DNA from 4 places in the Bacillus sp. Hm123 genome. Region 2 is predicted to be linked to each of the others. Evidence: riboswitches for the same ligand, from Rfam matches in the RefSeq annotation. Region 2 holds a riboswitch; each other region holds the start of a gene.
What was found. Region 2 has a riboswitch for S-adenosylmethionine ahead of ACSVDJ_RS14860 (methionine ABC transporter ATP-binding protein). Riboswitches for the same ligand answer to the same signal wherever they lie in the genome.
Positions count from the first base shown of each region.

Region 1: linked by a shared signal. The riboswitch ahead of metK (methionine adenosyltransferase) and the one ahead of ACSVDJ_RS14860 (methionine ABC transporter ATP-binding protein) in region 2 are both predicted to bind S-adenosylmethionine.
Region 3: linked by a shared signal. The riboswitch ahead of ACSVDJ_RS04760 (Na+/H+ antiporter NhaC family protein) and the one ahead of ACSVDJ_RS14860 (methionine ABC transporter ATP-binding protein) in region 2 are both predicted to bind S-adenosylmethionine.
Region 4: linked by a shared signal. The riboswitch ahead of ACSVDJ_RS07310 (O-acetylhomoserine aminocarboxypropyltransferase/cysteine synthase family protein) and the one ahead of ACSVDJ_RS14860 (methionine ABC transporter ATP-binding protein) in region 2 are both predicted to bind S-adenosylmethionine.

Region 1 covers NZ_CM200277.1:2,653,842-2,656,965, forward strand. The annotation lists gene ACSVDJ_RS13775 (gamma carbonic anhydrase) at 22-537, shown strand; gene metK (methionine adenosyltransferase) at 574-1,773, opposite strand; SAM riboswitch class I at 1,914-2,039, opposite strand; gene pckA (phosphoenolpyruvate carboxykinase (ATP)) at 2,292-3,124, shown strand, end outside.
Region 2 covers NZ_CM200277.1:2,826,034-2,829,157, forward strand. The annotation lists gene ACSVDJ_RS14850 (MetQ/NlpA family ABC transporter substrate-binding protein) at 1-217, opposite strand, end outside; gene ACSVDJ_RS14855 (methionine ABC transporter permease) at 233-901, opposite strand; gene ACSVDJ_RS14860 (methionine ABC transporter ATP-binding protein) at 894-1,913, opposite strand; SAM riboswitch class I at 1,991-2,102, opposite strand; gene ACSVDJ_RS14865 (hypothetical protein) at 2,234-2,566, opposite strand; gene ACSVDJ_RS14870 (thioredoxin family protein) at 2,689-2,985, opposite strand; gene ACSVDJ_RS14875 (toprim domain-containing protein) at 2,988-3,124, opposite strand, start outside.
Region 3 covers NZ_CM200277.1:906,824-909,947, forward strand. The annotation lists gene ACSVDJ_RS04750 (phospho-sugar mutase) at 1-820, shown strand, start outside; gene ACSVDJ_RS04755 (YhdB family protein) at 867-1,085, opposite strand; SAM riboswitch class I at 1,292-1,396, shown strand; gene ACSVDJ_RS04760 (Na+/H+ antiporter NhaC family protein) at 1,459-2,763, shown strand; gene ACSVDJ_RS04765 (SpoVR family protein) at 2,863-3,124, shown strand, end outside.
Region 4 covers NZ_CM200277.1:1,403,006-1,406,129, forward strand. The annotation lists gene ACSVDJ_RS07305 (competence/damage-inducible protein A) at 1-1,078, shown strand, start outside; SAM riboswitch class I at 1,167-1,278, shown strand; gene ACSVDJ_RS07310 (O-acetylhomoserine aminocarboxypropyltransferase/cysteine synthase family protein) at 1,377-2,675, shown strand; gene recA (recombinase RecA) at 3,068-3,124, shown strand, end outside.

The DNA.
Region 1 (3,124 bases), 170 kb from region 2:
GTCAGAAAGGGGCTTGTGTTCATGATTTATCCATATAAAGAAAAAACACCGACCATCGCAGATTCCGCTTATATCGCCGACTACGTAACTATTTCTGGTGATGTAACAATCGGAGAAGAATCAAGTGTTTGGTTTAATACAGTCATCCGCGGTGATGTCGCACCTACTATTATTGGCAATAAAACGAATATTCAAGACAACTCGGTTTTACATCAAAGTCCAAATAATCCGCTAATTATTGAAGATGAAGTGACTGTTGGTCATCAAGTCATTCTTCACAGCTGTAAAATTAGAAAAAAAGCATTGATCGGTATGGGTTCGATTATTTTAGACAATGCCGAAATCGGCGAGGGGGCATTTATCGGTGCAGGGAGCCTCGTCCCACCCGGAAAGGTGATTCCACCGAATACGATGGCATTTGGACGACCGGCTAAAGTCATTAGAGAAATTAATGAGGACGATCGGAAAGATATGGAGCGCATCGTGCGTGAATACGCTGAGAAAGCTCAATATTATAAAAGTATACAGAAAAAATAAAAACAAGCCTTCCCAACAAAGGAAGGCTTACTTTTATTAGTTATTTGCTTGTTGTTTTAAAGCGTCTGCTTTATCTGTTTGTTCCCAAGGAAGTTCAATGTCTGTACGGCCGAAATGACCATAAGCTGCTGTTTGTTTGTAAATCGGACGACGAAGATCTAACATTTTAATGATTCCTGCTGGACGAAGATCAAAGTTCGAGCGAACAAGCTCTACTAATACATCTTCAGATACTTGGCCCGTACCGAACGTATCAACCGCGATAGAAACAGGCTGAGCAACACCAATCGCATAAGCAAGCTGTACTTCACATTTATCCGCAAGACCAGATGCAACGATGTTTTTCGCTACATAACGAGCTGCGTATGCCGCAGAACGGTCTACTTTTGTCGGATCCTTACCAGAGAAAGCACCGCCGCCATGACGAGCGTAACCGCCATACGTATCAACGATAATTTTACGACCTGTTAAACCAGCATCCCCTTGAGGACCACCGATGACGAAACGGCCAGTTGGGTTGATGAAGAATTTCGTTTCTGCATCAATTAACTCAACAGGGACTACCGGATTAATGACTTGTTCACGAATGTCACGTTGAATTTGCTCAAGCGTGACTTCTGGGTGATGTTGCGTAGAAATAACGATCGTGTCAATGCGAACTGGCTTGTCATTTTCATCATATTCTACTGTTACTTGCGTTTTTCCATCCGGACGCAAATAATCAAGTGTTTCATCTTTGCGTACTTCTGTTAAACGACGAGATAATTTATGCGCTACAGCAATTGGAAGCGGCATTAACTCTTCTGTTTCATTACAAGCAAAACCGAACATTAGACCTTGGTCACCTGCACCGATCGCTTCAATTTCTTCCTCGCTCATTTGTCCTTCACGTGCTTCAAGAGCTTGGTCGACACCTGCTGCGATATCTACAGATTGCTCATCGATAGAAGTCAACACGCCACATGTATCGGCATCGAAACCATATTTCGCACGGTCATAGCCGATCTCTTTGATTGTTTCGCGAACAAGTTTATTAATATCTACATAAGAAGATGTTGTAATTTCCCCCGCTACTAATACAAGGCCGGTTGTTACAGAAGTTTCCGCAGCTACACGAGCATTAGGATCCTGTGATAAAATTTCATCCAGAATTGCATCAGAAATCTGATCGCAAATCTTATCTGGATGGCCTTCAGTTACTGACTCTGAAGTAAAAAGACGACGCTTTTTTGTCATGAAACTTCCTCCTTAAACGGATCAAAATTGATCTTTATTTTCACGGTACTCATTTCCCTAAGTTTATCCTTTTAAAAATAAAAAAACCTCTCCAATTCATAAAGAGAGGAAAGGTTGGTTGATTCAACATAGGCCTTTCACTCTTATCGCCCAAGGTTTGGACCTTGCACAGGTTTAAGCACCTTCGTCTTAAATAGGTAATATACCTATTTAAACAGGTTGCCGGGCTTCATCGGGCCTGTCCCTCCGCCAGCTCAGGATAAGAGTATCCGTTCAAAGATAAATCTTACGAAATTCGATGGATAATGTCAATCATATTTTTATCCGCTCATCTGCCTTTTTCCGCCTTCTTTCATATTTATATTTATAAAAAAATTTTGGGGAAAAATAAAAAATGAAATTCACGAAAAAAATTAGCTATATAGTATAGACTATTCATTCAAATGTGCTATACTGTTTTGTGAGTAAACGAGTAGATAAATACATTTCAAATTTTTATAAAGGATGGTTATTAATTTATGAACTCTGTAAGCGTTTCAAGCAAAATTGTGGAACTTCTAAACGGTTCAAATATAACAATGCAACCTTCTGTACCTACGCTTGTTGAAAAGGTACTTACTCGCAAAGAGGGCGTGTTAACTGCGTCAGGTGCTGTACGTGCAGAAACAGGCAAATATACAGGACGTTCTCCTAAAGATAAATTTATCGTTGAAGAAGCTTCTGTGAAGGATAAGATCGATTGGGGTTCAGTTAACCAACCGATTTCCGAAGAAGTCTTTGATCAATTATACACAAAAGTAGTCGATCATTTAAAACAAAAAGATGAACTTTTTGTTTTTAAAGGATTTGCAGGAGCGGATACGACTCATCGCCTTCCAATCCAAGTCATCAATGAATACGCTTGGCATAACCTATTTGCTCATCAATTATTCATCCGCCCAACAGCAGAAGAGTTGAAAGACCATCAAGCGGGCTTCACAATCGTCTCTGCTCCGAACTTTAAAGCAGATCCAGCAGTGGATGGCACACAATCTGAAACATTCATTATCGTTTCGTTCGAGCGCCGTATCGTGTTAATCGGTGGAACAGAATACGCAGGTGAAATGAAGAAGTCCATCTTCTCTATCATGAACTACCTTCTTCCTGAAAATGATGTGTTCCCTATGCACTGCTCAGCAAACGTTGGCTACGAAGGTGACGTTGCTTTATTCTTCGGTCTTTCTGGAACAGGTAAAACAACATTATCCGCTGATCCGAACCGTCGTTTAATCGGTGATGATGAGCACGGCTGGTCTGCAAACGGCGTCTTTAATGTTGAAGGTGGATGCTATGCGAAATGTATCGGTCTTTC
Region 2 (3,124 bases):
AGTCATTGAATGTTTCAATTTCTAGCTCATAGCCTTTTGCTTCTAATAACGGCTTAGCTTCTTCTAAAATGATCGCATGCGGAACGTTAGATGCCCCAACAACCAATTTCTTGTTTTCTTCTGATTTACCTTCTTCTTTTTTCTCTTCTGAACCGCCGCATGCTGCGAGGGCTAATACCACCAATGATGTAAGTAAAGCAAATAACCACTTTTTCATTCTATTTCCTCCTCATTATCTTTTATCTAATTTCTTAGTGAACAAGTCACCAATGAATTGAATCGCAAATACGATGAGTACAATAATGACGGTTGCCACGAACGTCACGTCGCTTTGACTGCGTTGGAAGCCGTCTAAAAAGGCTAAGTTTCCAAGCCCACCAGCCCCAATGGCACCTGCCATCGCTGTGTAGCCAACTAAGACGATCGCCGTGACCGTAATACCAGAAACTAAGGCTGGCATCGACTCTGGCAACAACACTTTAAAAATAATGGTGCTCGTTTTCGCCCCCATCGAGCGGGCCGCTTCAATGACCCCTTTATCAATCTCTCTTAGCCCAATCTCAACAATCCGAGCATAAAACGGGGATGCCCCAATAATTAAAGCAGGTAATGCTGCATCTTCACCAATCATCGTCCCAACAAGCACTTTCGTAAACGGAATTAATAAAATGATTAAAATAATAAACGGAATCGACCGAAACACGTTCACGTACGTAGCAACAATCACATGCACCGCTTTATTTTCTAATATTTGACCCTTCGATGTTAAAAATAAGAGTAAACCTAGTAAAATACCAAGAATAAAAGTCGCAACAACTGAAATTCCCGTCATATAAAGCGTTTCACCAGTTGCTCCCCAAATTTTATCCCACTTCACATTTGGTAACCATTGCTCAAGCATGGGTGATCACCTCCGAACTCACTTGATGTTGATCTAAGTAGGCAACTGCTCGGCTCACTTCTTCTTCCGCACCCGTTAAGTGAACAAAGAGCGAGCCATAAGCGCCCTCTTGCGTTTGCGACACGTTTCCTTGAACGATATTAACAGATATTTGAAAATTGCGAATTAACTCGGTAATAATCGGCTGTTCAGCGGATTCGCCAATAAAGCTCAACTTAATCACTTTCCCTTTTTGTTCAAGTAAATGCGCAATCGTCTCTCTCGACTCCTCTGTCCCCGTCACTTGCTGAACAAATCGCTTCGTAATCGGCTGCTTCGGATGCTTAAACACATCGAGCACCTGTCCTAATTCCACGACATTTCCTGCTTCCATCACAGCCACGCGATGACAAATTTTGCGGATAACATGCATTTCGTGAGTAATTAACACTATCGTTAACCCGAGTCGCTCATTAATATCTACTAGCAAGTCCAAAATCGAATCCGTCGTTTGCGGATCAAGTGCGGACGTCGCTTCATCGCATAAAAGCACTTTCGGATTGTTCGCTAATGCTCTCGCAATCCCGACACGCTGTTTCTGACCACCGCTTAGCTGAGAAGGATAAGCCTCTTCACGACCTTCCAGCCCAACTAGCTGAATCAGTTCATCGACGCGCTCTTTTCGTTTTTCTTTCGGAACACCAGCAATTTCAAGTGGAAAGGCGATATTTTCCCGAACCGTTCTCGACCAAAGCAAGTTAAAATGCTGAAAAATCATGCTAATCTCTTGGCGTGCTTGTCTCAGTTCCGCTCCTCGAATATTTGATACTTTACGACCAGCGACAACGACCGACCCTTCAGAAGGAGATTCAAGCCCATTCAGCATGCGGATTAGCGTACTCTTTCCCGCTCCACTGTAACCGATGATGCCAAAGATTTCTCCTTGATCTATGTTTAAATTAATGTCATCTACCGCTGTCACTGTGCCACTCTTCGTTGCAAAAATCTTTTTCACATTTGCAATTGAAATCATATGGCTTCACTCTCCCTTTAAAATAAAAAACCTTTCTGCCGCAATGAGCAGAAAGGGATAAGTTGTTAAGGTCCTTTCTCTCATCTACCAAAGCAATCGCTTTGTGTGAATTGGCACCTTTTCAACAAATCATTGTTGAAGGTTGCCGGGCTTCGTCGGGCACAATCCCTCCACCTCTCTTGATAAGAGTTTCGCTATTCAATTAATTGTTGAGACTGATTGTATCATCTTAGTTTGAAAATTGTCAATAAGAAAAATATTTTTTATTATCTCGTGCGGATGGCTCCAGTCCATACGCCGTTGAACAGCGCCTTCCGCTTTTAATCATACGCCCGACAAAGCCAGAGGAGGGATTCGAACCAGAGTTGCAGTCGATAAAGGCCTGATAGGTCCACTTTGCCCATGCGATGGTACAGAAAAAGGCGTTGTTCTCCCGCCAAACAGTGAGCCATGTTGCCTTTTTTGGCACTCACTTTTAACTGCCACGGCTGAAAGTCTTCGTTGGAAAAAGCAATGCCTTCTTTGCTAATCGTCAACAACCAATGTTCATGTTCATCTTCTAACAGCACACCAACAGGTTCAACTGGTAGCATTGAATGGAGATGCGCTCTTTCTTGACATGCCTCTTGAATCATCGAAAGTTGCTTATGCAATCCGCCCGCCTCCTCTAATTGCTTTATGATTACTTATTTCAAAAAAAAGGGCGGAAAATCCTTTAAGAATTGCTCGACAATATCTTCGCCAAAAAACCTGCCAAAACGATGGCAGGTTGTCGTTAATACTGATTTAATTTTTCATAAATATGCGGAACAGACTGAAACGCATAAATCTTTTCCATCAGCTGACCTTTATGAAAAATAAGTAAGCACGGAACACTTTCAATGCTATAGGTTTCGGCAAAATCCTCGTAATAATTTAAATTGATCCGAGCCCATTCGTAAGCTGTTCCTACTTTTTCTACGACATCGAGCATTTTCGAAGCGAGCTGGCACGTCCCACACATGGGAGCGTAGGCGTAAATCGCTACTTTCGGCTGTTGCTCGATCATCGCTAACAATTGTTCTGGCTGCATGTTTATCCACCTTTTTGCAAAAACTTACTGTGCACATCGATGTTGGCACTTAATAGGATCGTAGCTAAATGTCGATAAGGAGCAGTCGCCACTTCTTTATACACTCGATCAATATATAAATGATGAGCTTCTGGCAGCT
Region 3 (3,124 bases), 1.7 Mb from region 2:
CGATGCTGACCGACTTGGCATCGCTGTAAAGGATTTAGACGGTGAATATATGTTGTTAACAGGCAATCAAACCGGCGCGCTGTTAATGGATTACATTCTGTCACAAAAGAAGGAAAAGGGGCAACTTCCGGAAAACGGTCGTGTGTTCAAAACGATTGTGACATCGGAGCTAGGTCGAATCGTCGCTGAATCGTATGGTGTTTCTTGTGAAGATGTACTAACCGGCTTTAAATTTATCGGAGAAAAAATTGAAGCGTATCAACAAACGGGGGAATATCAATTTTTATTTGGCTATGAAGAAAGCTACGGTTATTTAGTGGCAGATTTCGCTCGCGATAAAGATGCGATTCAAGCGGCGATTTTGGCAGTAGAAGCTTGTGCTTACTATAAACAACAAGGAAAAACATTATATGAAGTCTTGCTTGACCTTTATCGTCGTCACGGCTATTATCGTGAAGGGTTAACATCCCTTACGCTAAAAGGGATTGAAGGAGCGAACAAAATCGAGGCGATCTTATCGTCATTCCGCGAACAGCCACCGAAAGAACTCGCTGGCAGGGCTGTTAGAATTGTAGAGGATTATCTAACGAGTGAGCGGACTGATGGACAAACAGGGGAGACATCTGCGATTGAATTGCCGGCTTCCAATGTGTTGAAATATTTCTTAGATGATCAAACGTGGGTATGTATGCGACCTTCTGGAACAGAACCGAAAGTGAAGTTTTATTTCGGCGTCGTTAGCGAATCGTTAGAGAGCAGCGACCTCAAGCTTCAAGAAGTCGAGCGAAAGGTTATGGAACACATTCATCAAATGATATAATAATAAGGCGGCTTTCTTCGGAAAACCGCCTTTCTGGTGGAATTCTTTACGTGTTCAGCGAATTGGCGTGCTCGATATAGTGGAACAATGTATAAAACGTTTGCTCCACTGCAGAATAAGAATTAGGGAACCGACGAGCATGGAGGAAATGCTCAATTTTTTTTGAAAGCAAATGGTCATTCGTTCTAACCATTAAAATTAATAAATTGTTCCAATCGGACCGATGGACATAATAGAGAGCCCGGTCGTAATCCGTATATTCCATAGGCAGTCCCTCCTTTAAGAGGAATTGATTATAGTATATGTCGGTGCGGCGAAAGTTCTCTCTGCAAATAATGGGTAGGCTGTCATGATGAAAAAAAGCTTGCTGATTAGCAGGAACAATGTATAATAGTCGGAGTGGGCTACACTCAAAAAAAGTAATTTCCAAATGGAAAGTTCGTAAGTTTTTGACAATAACATATGGAACAATTCTTATCAAGAGAGACTGAGGGACTGGCCCTAAGACGTCTCGGCAGCGGACTCTAAATAGAGTGCTGTGCCAAATCCAGCAAGTAGATGCTTGAAAGATAAGAAGGGTGTTTTTTACATTGAGACCTCTTCTTGCTGACAGAAAGGTCTTTTATTTTTGCGATTTTATGGAAGGAGTGGAGGAGTTGAGTGAAAAAGCAAACGGTTGGGCGCTGTTTCCGCTGTTGATTTTTTTGTTGATCTTTATTGGAAGTGGTATCGCCACTGGTGATTTTTATAAAATGCCGATTATCGTTGCTCTATTTATTACATCGGCGATTGCGTTAATGATGAATCGAAAAAAAACATTTATGGAGAAAGTGGATATCTTTTCGAAAGGTGCAGGGCATCCAAATATTATGCTAATGGCTTTCATCTTCTTGCTGGCAGGGGCGTTTGCTTCTACAGCGAAAGGAATGGGAGCTGTCGATTCAACCGTTAATTTAGCGCTGTCTATTTTGCCGCAAAATTTATTAATGGTTGGCTTGTTCATTATTGCGTGTTTTATTTCTTTATCGATGGGAACATCTGTCGGAACGATTGTTGCTTTGGCACCTATTGGGGTAGCCATTGCTGATGAAACGGGGATTCCGCTAGCTTTAGCGATGGCAACGATCATTGGTGGATCGATGTTTGGCGACAATTTATCGATCATTTCCGATACAACGATTGCAGCAGTACGTACACAAGGAACAAGAATGGCCGATAAATTTCGAACGAATTTCTTGATCGTCCTTCCAGCGGCGGTGATCACGGCTGTCTTTTTAGGAATGATCACTGCTGGACAGCAAAGTATAGTAATAGCAGAATCATACGAAATCATTAAAATTATTCCGTACGTAGCTGTATTAGTAGCGGCTGTAGCTGGGATGAATGTGCTAGTCGTATTAAGCGGTGGTATTCTTTTGGCGGGAATGATCGGCCTATCGGATGGTAGCTATACATTCTTCTCTTTTATTGAAGCGATATCTGAAGGGATCAGCAGTATGTTGGAAATGGCGATGATTGCCATCATTATTGGTGGAATGATTGAAGTGATTCGTTACAACGGTGGTATCGAATTTATTTTACAATTTGTTATGAAAAGGATTCGCACTAAAAAAGGGGCGGAATTCGGAATTGCTTCCCTTGTTAGCTTAACGAATTTATCAACGGCGAACAACACAATCGCAATTATCGTTGCTGGTCCACTAGCGAAAAATATCGCGGATGAGTATGACATTGACCCGCGGAAATCAGCGAGTATACTCGATGTGTTCTCTTGTTTGATTCAAGGGATGATCCCGTACGGAGCCCAAATGTTAGCAGCGGCCGGACTCGCTAGTATTTCGCCCATTAGCATTATGAGCTATTCGATTTATCCTGTGTTAATCGGGATCAGTGGGATCGTAGCTATACTATTCAATCTTCCTCGTTTAAAAGCGAATAAATAAGCAAAAAGGCTGACTTTAAAATGTGTCAGCCTTTTTCTTGTGGTATGTCTTGCTCTTTTTTTTCATAAGTATTGGTAAAGGAAAAAAGGGGGAGTGAAGATGAATGCGGTAGAGATGAGGAAGCTTCAGTATGCAATTGATGAGATTACCGAAATTGCTTCTGGGTTTGGTCTCGATTTTTACCCGATGAGGTATGAAATTTGTCCGGCAGAAATTATTTATACATTTGGCGCATACGGAATGCCGACAAGATTTTCTCATTGGAGCTTCGGAAAACAGTTTTTTAAAATGAAGCTTCAGTATGATCTTGGGTTGAGCAAAATTTATGAATTAGTAATTAATTCTAATCCATGCTATGCCT
Region 4 (3,124 bases), 1.4 Mb from region 2:
GGAGAAGCGTGCCGATCTGTTAATTTTCACAGGCGGACTTGGACCGACAAAGGATGATTTGACGAAGGAAGCGCTTGCCAAACATATTGGGTGTGAACTTGAATATAATGAAGTCGCCTTGAAAAGTATAGAAGCGTATTTTGTCAAAGTGAACCGAACAATGACTGAAAATAATAAGAAACAAGCTTTAGTGATGAGCGGAAGTACAGTATTACCAAATGATTATGGCATGGCTCCGGGGATGTTACTTAAAGCAAGTGGAAAACAGTATATGTTATTGCCTGGACCACCGAAAGAAATGCAACCGATGTTTTTAAACTATGGAAAAAATGAGTTGATCCAACTGTTAGAGAAAGTCGAGCGAATCGAGTCTCGGGTATTGAGGTTTTTCGGAATTGGTGAATCGGCTCTTGAGGTTGAAGTGGAAGACTTGTTACTCAATCAAAAGAATCCAACGATTGCCCCATTAGCAGGAGATGGAGAGGTCACGCTTCGAATTACAGCGAAGCATGAATCAGAAGAAGAAGCTATTGGCATGATTCAGGAAGTAGAAGCTGAAATTCTCCGACGTGTCGGTCCATATTTTTATGGGTATGACCAAACAACGATTGTGGAAGAGTTGGCGGAATTACTGAAGGAAAGAAATTTATCGATTGCAGCTGCTGAGAGTTTAACAGGTGGTCTTTTCCAAAGTGAATTGACAGCTGTCGAAGGTGTGAGTGCGATCTTTAAAGGCGGGATCGTTTGTTACTCCAATGATGCGAAGAAGCAACTTGTTAATGTGAAAAAAGAGACTATTGATACATATGGAGCTGTCAGTGAACAATGTGCACTTGAACTAGCAGAAAATACAAGAGCGATTTTCGATAGTGATTTTGCTATTAGTTTTACTGGAGTGGCTGGTCCTGATGAAATGGATGGCCAAGCCCCTGGCACTGTTTGGATTGGCCTGGCCGAACGTTCTCAAGAGACGAAAGTTTATCAGCTTAACCTTGTGGGAAGTCGAGCGGGGATTCGTAAGCGTTCAGTTAAATATGGCTGCCATTATTTACTTCACGCTCTCGATCAAAATAAATAAAAATATTCAAAATATTATTGACCATTCTGATTGGATTATTATATAATCTTTTTAAGAGTTTACTGGCTTATTGAATTTAATATTGACACTCTTATTACGAGCGGCGGAGGGATTAGGCCCTATGAAGCCCGGCAACCTTCAGGCGATATTGTCTGAAACGGTGCTAATTCCTACAGACTTTTTTGTCTGGAAGATAAGAGGAGGACCTAATCATTAAACCCTCTTCTTTTTGATAAGAAGAGGGGTTTTTTATCTTCCTCTAGAACATCATAAACATTCATTTAGGAGGGGTTTACACATGACAAAAGAAAATTGGGATCAAGAGACATTGTTATTACACGGAGGCCAGGTGCCAGATCCAGTGACAGGAGCTCGTGCTGTACCGATTTATGAAACAACTTCGTACGTATTTGAAGATACAGATCATGCGAACGCTTTATTCGCGCTACAAAAGCCTGGAAATATTTACACCCGTATTACGAATCCAACGGTTGATGTATTTGAAAAACGAGTGGCATTGCTTGAAGAAGGAGCTGCCGCAGTAGCATTATCTTCCGGAATGGCAGCCATCGCTTTTTCTATATTGAATTTAGCACATGCGGGCGATGAAATCGTGGCAGCGAGTAATTTATATGGTGGTACATATAATTTATTTGCTAACACGCTTCCGAAGTATGGCATCACCGTTAAATTTGTTGATTCGACGGATCCTGAGAACTACCGAAAAGCGATTACACCGAAAACGAAGGCTCTTTTTGGAGAAATTATCGGAAATCCATCTCTAAATGTGTTGGATGTGGAGAAAGTGGCAGATATCGCTCATGCGAATGGTATCCCGCTAATTATCGATAGCACATTCGCATCACCGTATGTTTGCAAGCCGCTTACTTGGGGGGCAGATATCGTCGTCCATTCTGCGACGAAATGGATTAGTGGCCACGGTACAGTGATTGGTGGTGTCGTAGTAGATGGTGGGAAGTTCAATTGGGACAGCGAGAAATTCCCTGGTTTTACAGAGCCTGACGAATCTTATCATGGGTTGAAATATGCTGACATTGAAGGATCAGCATTTGCTGTGAAGCTACGAGTGCAGCTGTTAAGAGATTTTGGTCCGGCTTTAAGTGCCAATAGTGCTTTTTTATTGCTGCAAGGACTGGAGACGCTTCATTTGCGAATTCAACGTCATCACGAAAATACATTAGAAATCGTGAACTATTTAAACAATCACCCTGGTGTGGAATGGGTTTCCCATCCGAGTTTACCAGAACATCCATCACATGATTTAGCTAAAAAATATTTGAACAATAGCAACGGATCGATCGTCGTTTTCGGTATTAAAGGTGGTCGAGAAGCAGGGAAAACAGTAATTGATAATGTGCAATTATGGTCACATGTTGCCAATGTCGGGGATGGAAAGTCATTGATCATTCACCCGGCTACAACGACGCACCAACAGTTAAATAAAGAGGAGTTAGAAAAGTCTGGAGTGAAAGAAGAGTTAATTCGTTTATCGATCGGACTAGAATCTACAAAGGACTTAATTGTTGATTTGAATCAAGCGATTGAAAAAGCAACAGGAGTTACCGTAGAGGCATAAAAGAAAAAACAAAAGACTGGCGCTTAGATGGAATATCTATACGGTATAGGTTAGTTACTGTATATTCCATTTTAGCGTCGGTCTTTTTATGATGAAAATAGCGTATAAGTTGATTGAAATCAGTCATTAAAGATACCCTTCTTGATAAAGTCTGTGGTAATATAGATAGGCGGATGCTTATCAGTTTTTTCCTCCAACTTTTCTCCAAACGATGTCCTTCTTCAGATTGTGTGGTCTTTTTTCTCAAAACATGTAAATATTAAAAAAGCGAATAAATGTTCGCTTTTCACTTGAAATTGTCTCATAAAAAGGGTATAGTAATGATAGATTTTGAAACAGGAAATTCAATAATTAATTTTTTAATAGATTTGTTATTTTAAGGAGGAATTTGAATGAACGATCGTCAAGCAGCATTAGATATGGCTTTAAAGCAAATTGAAAAGCAATTC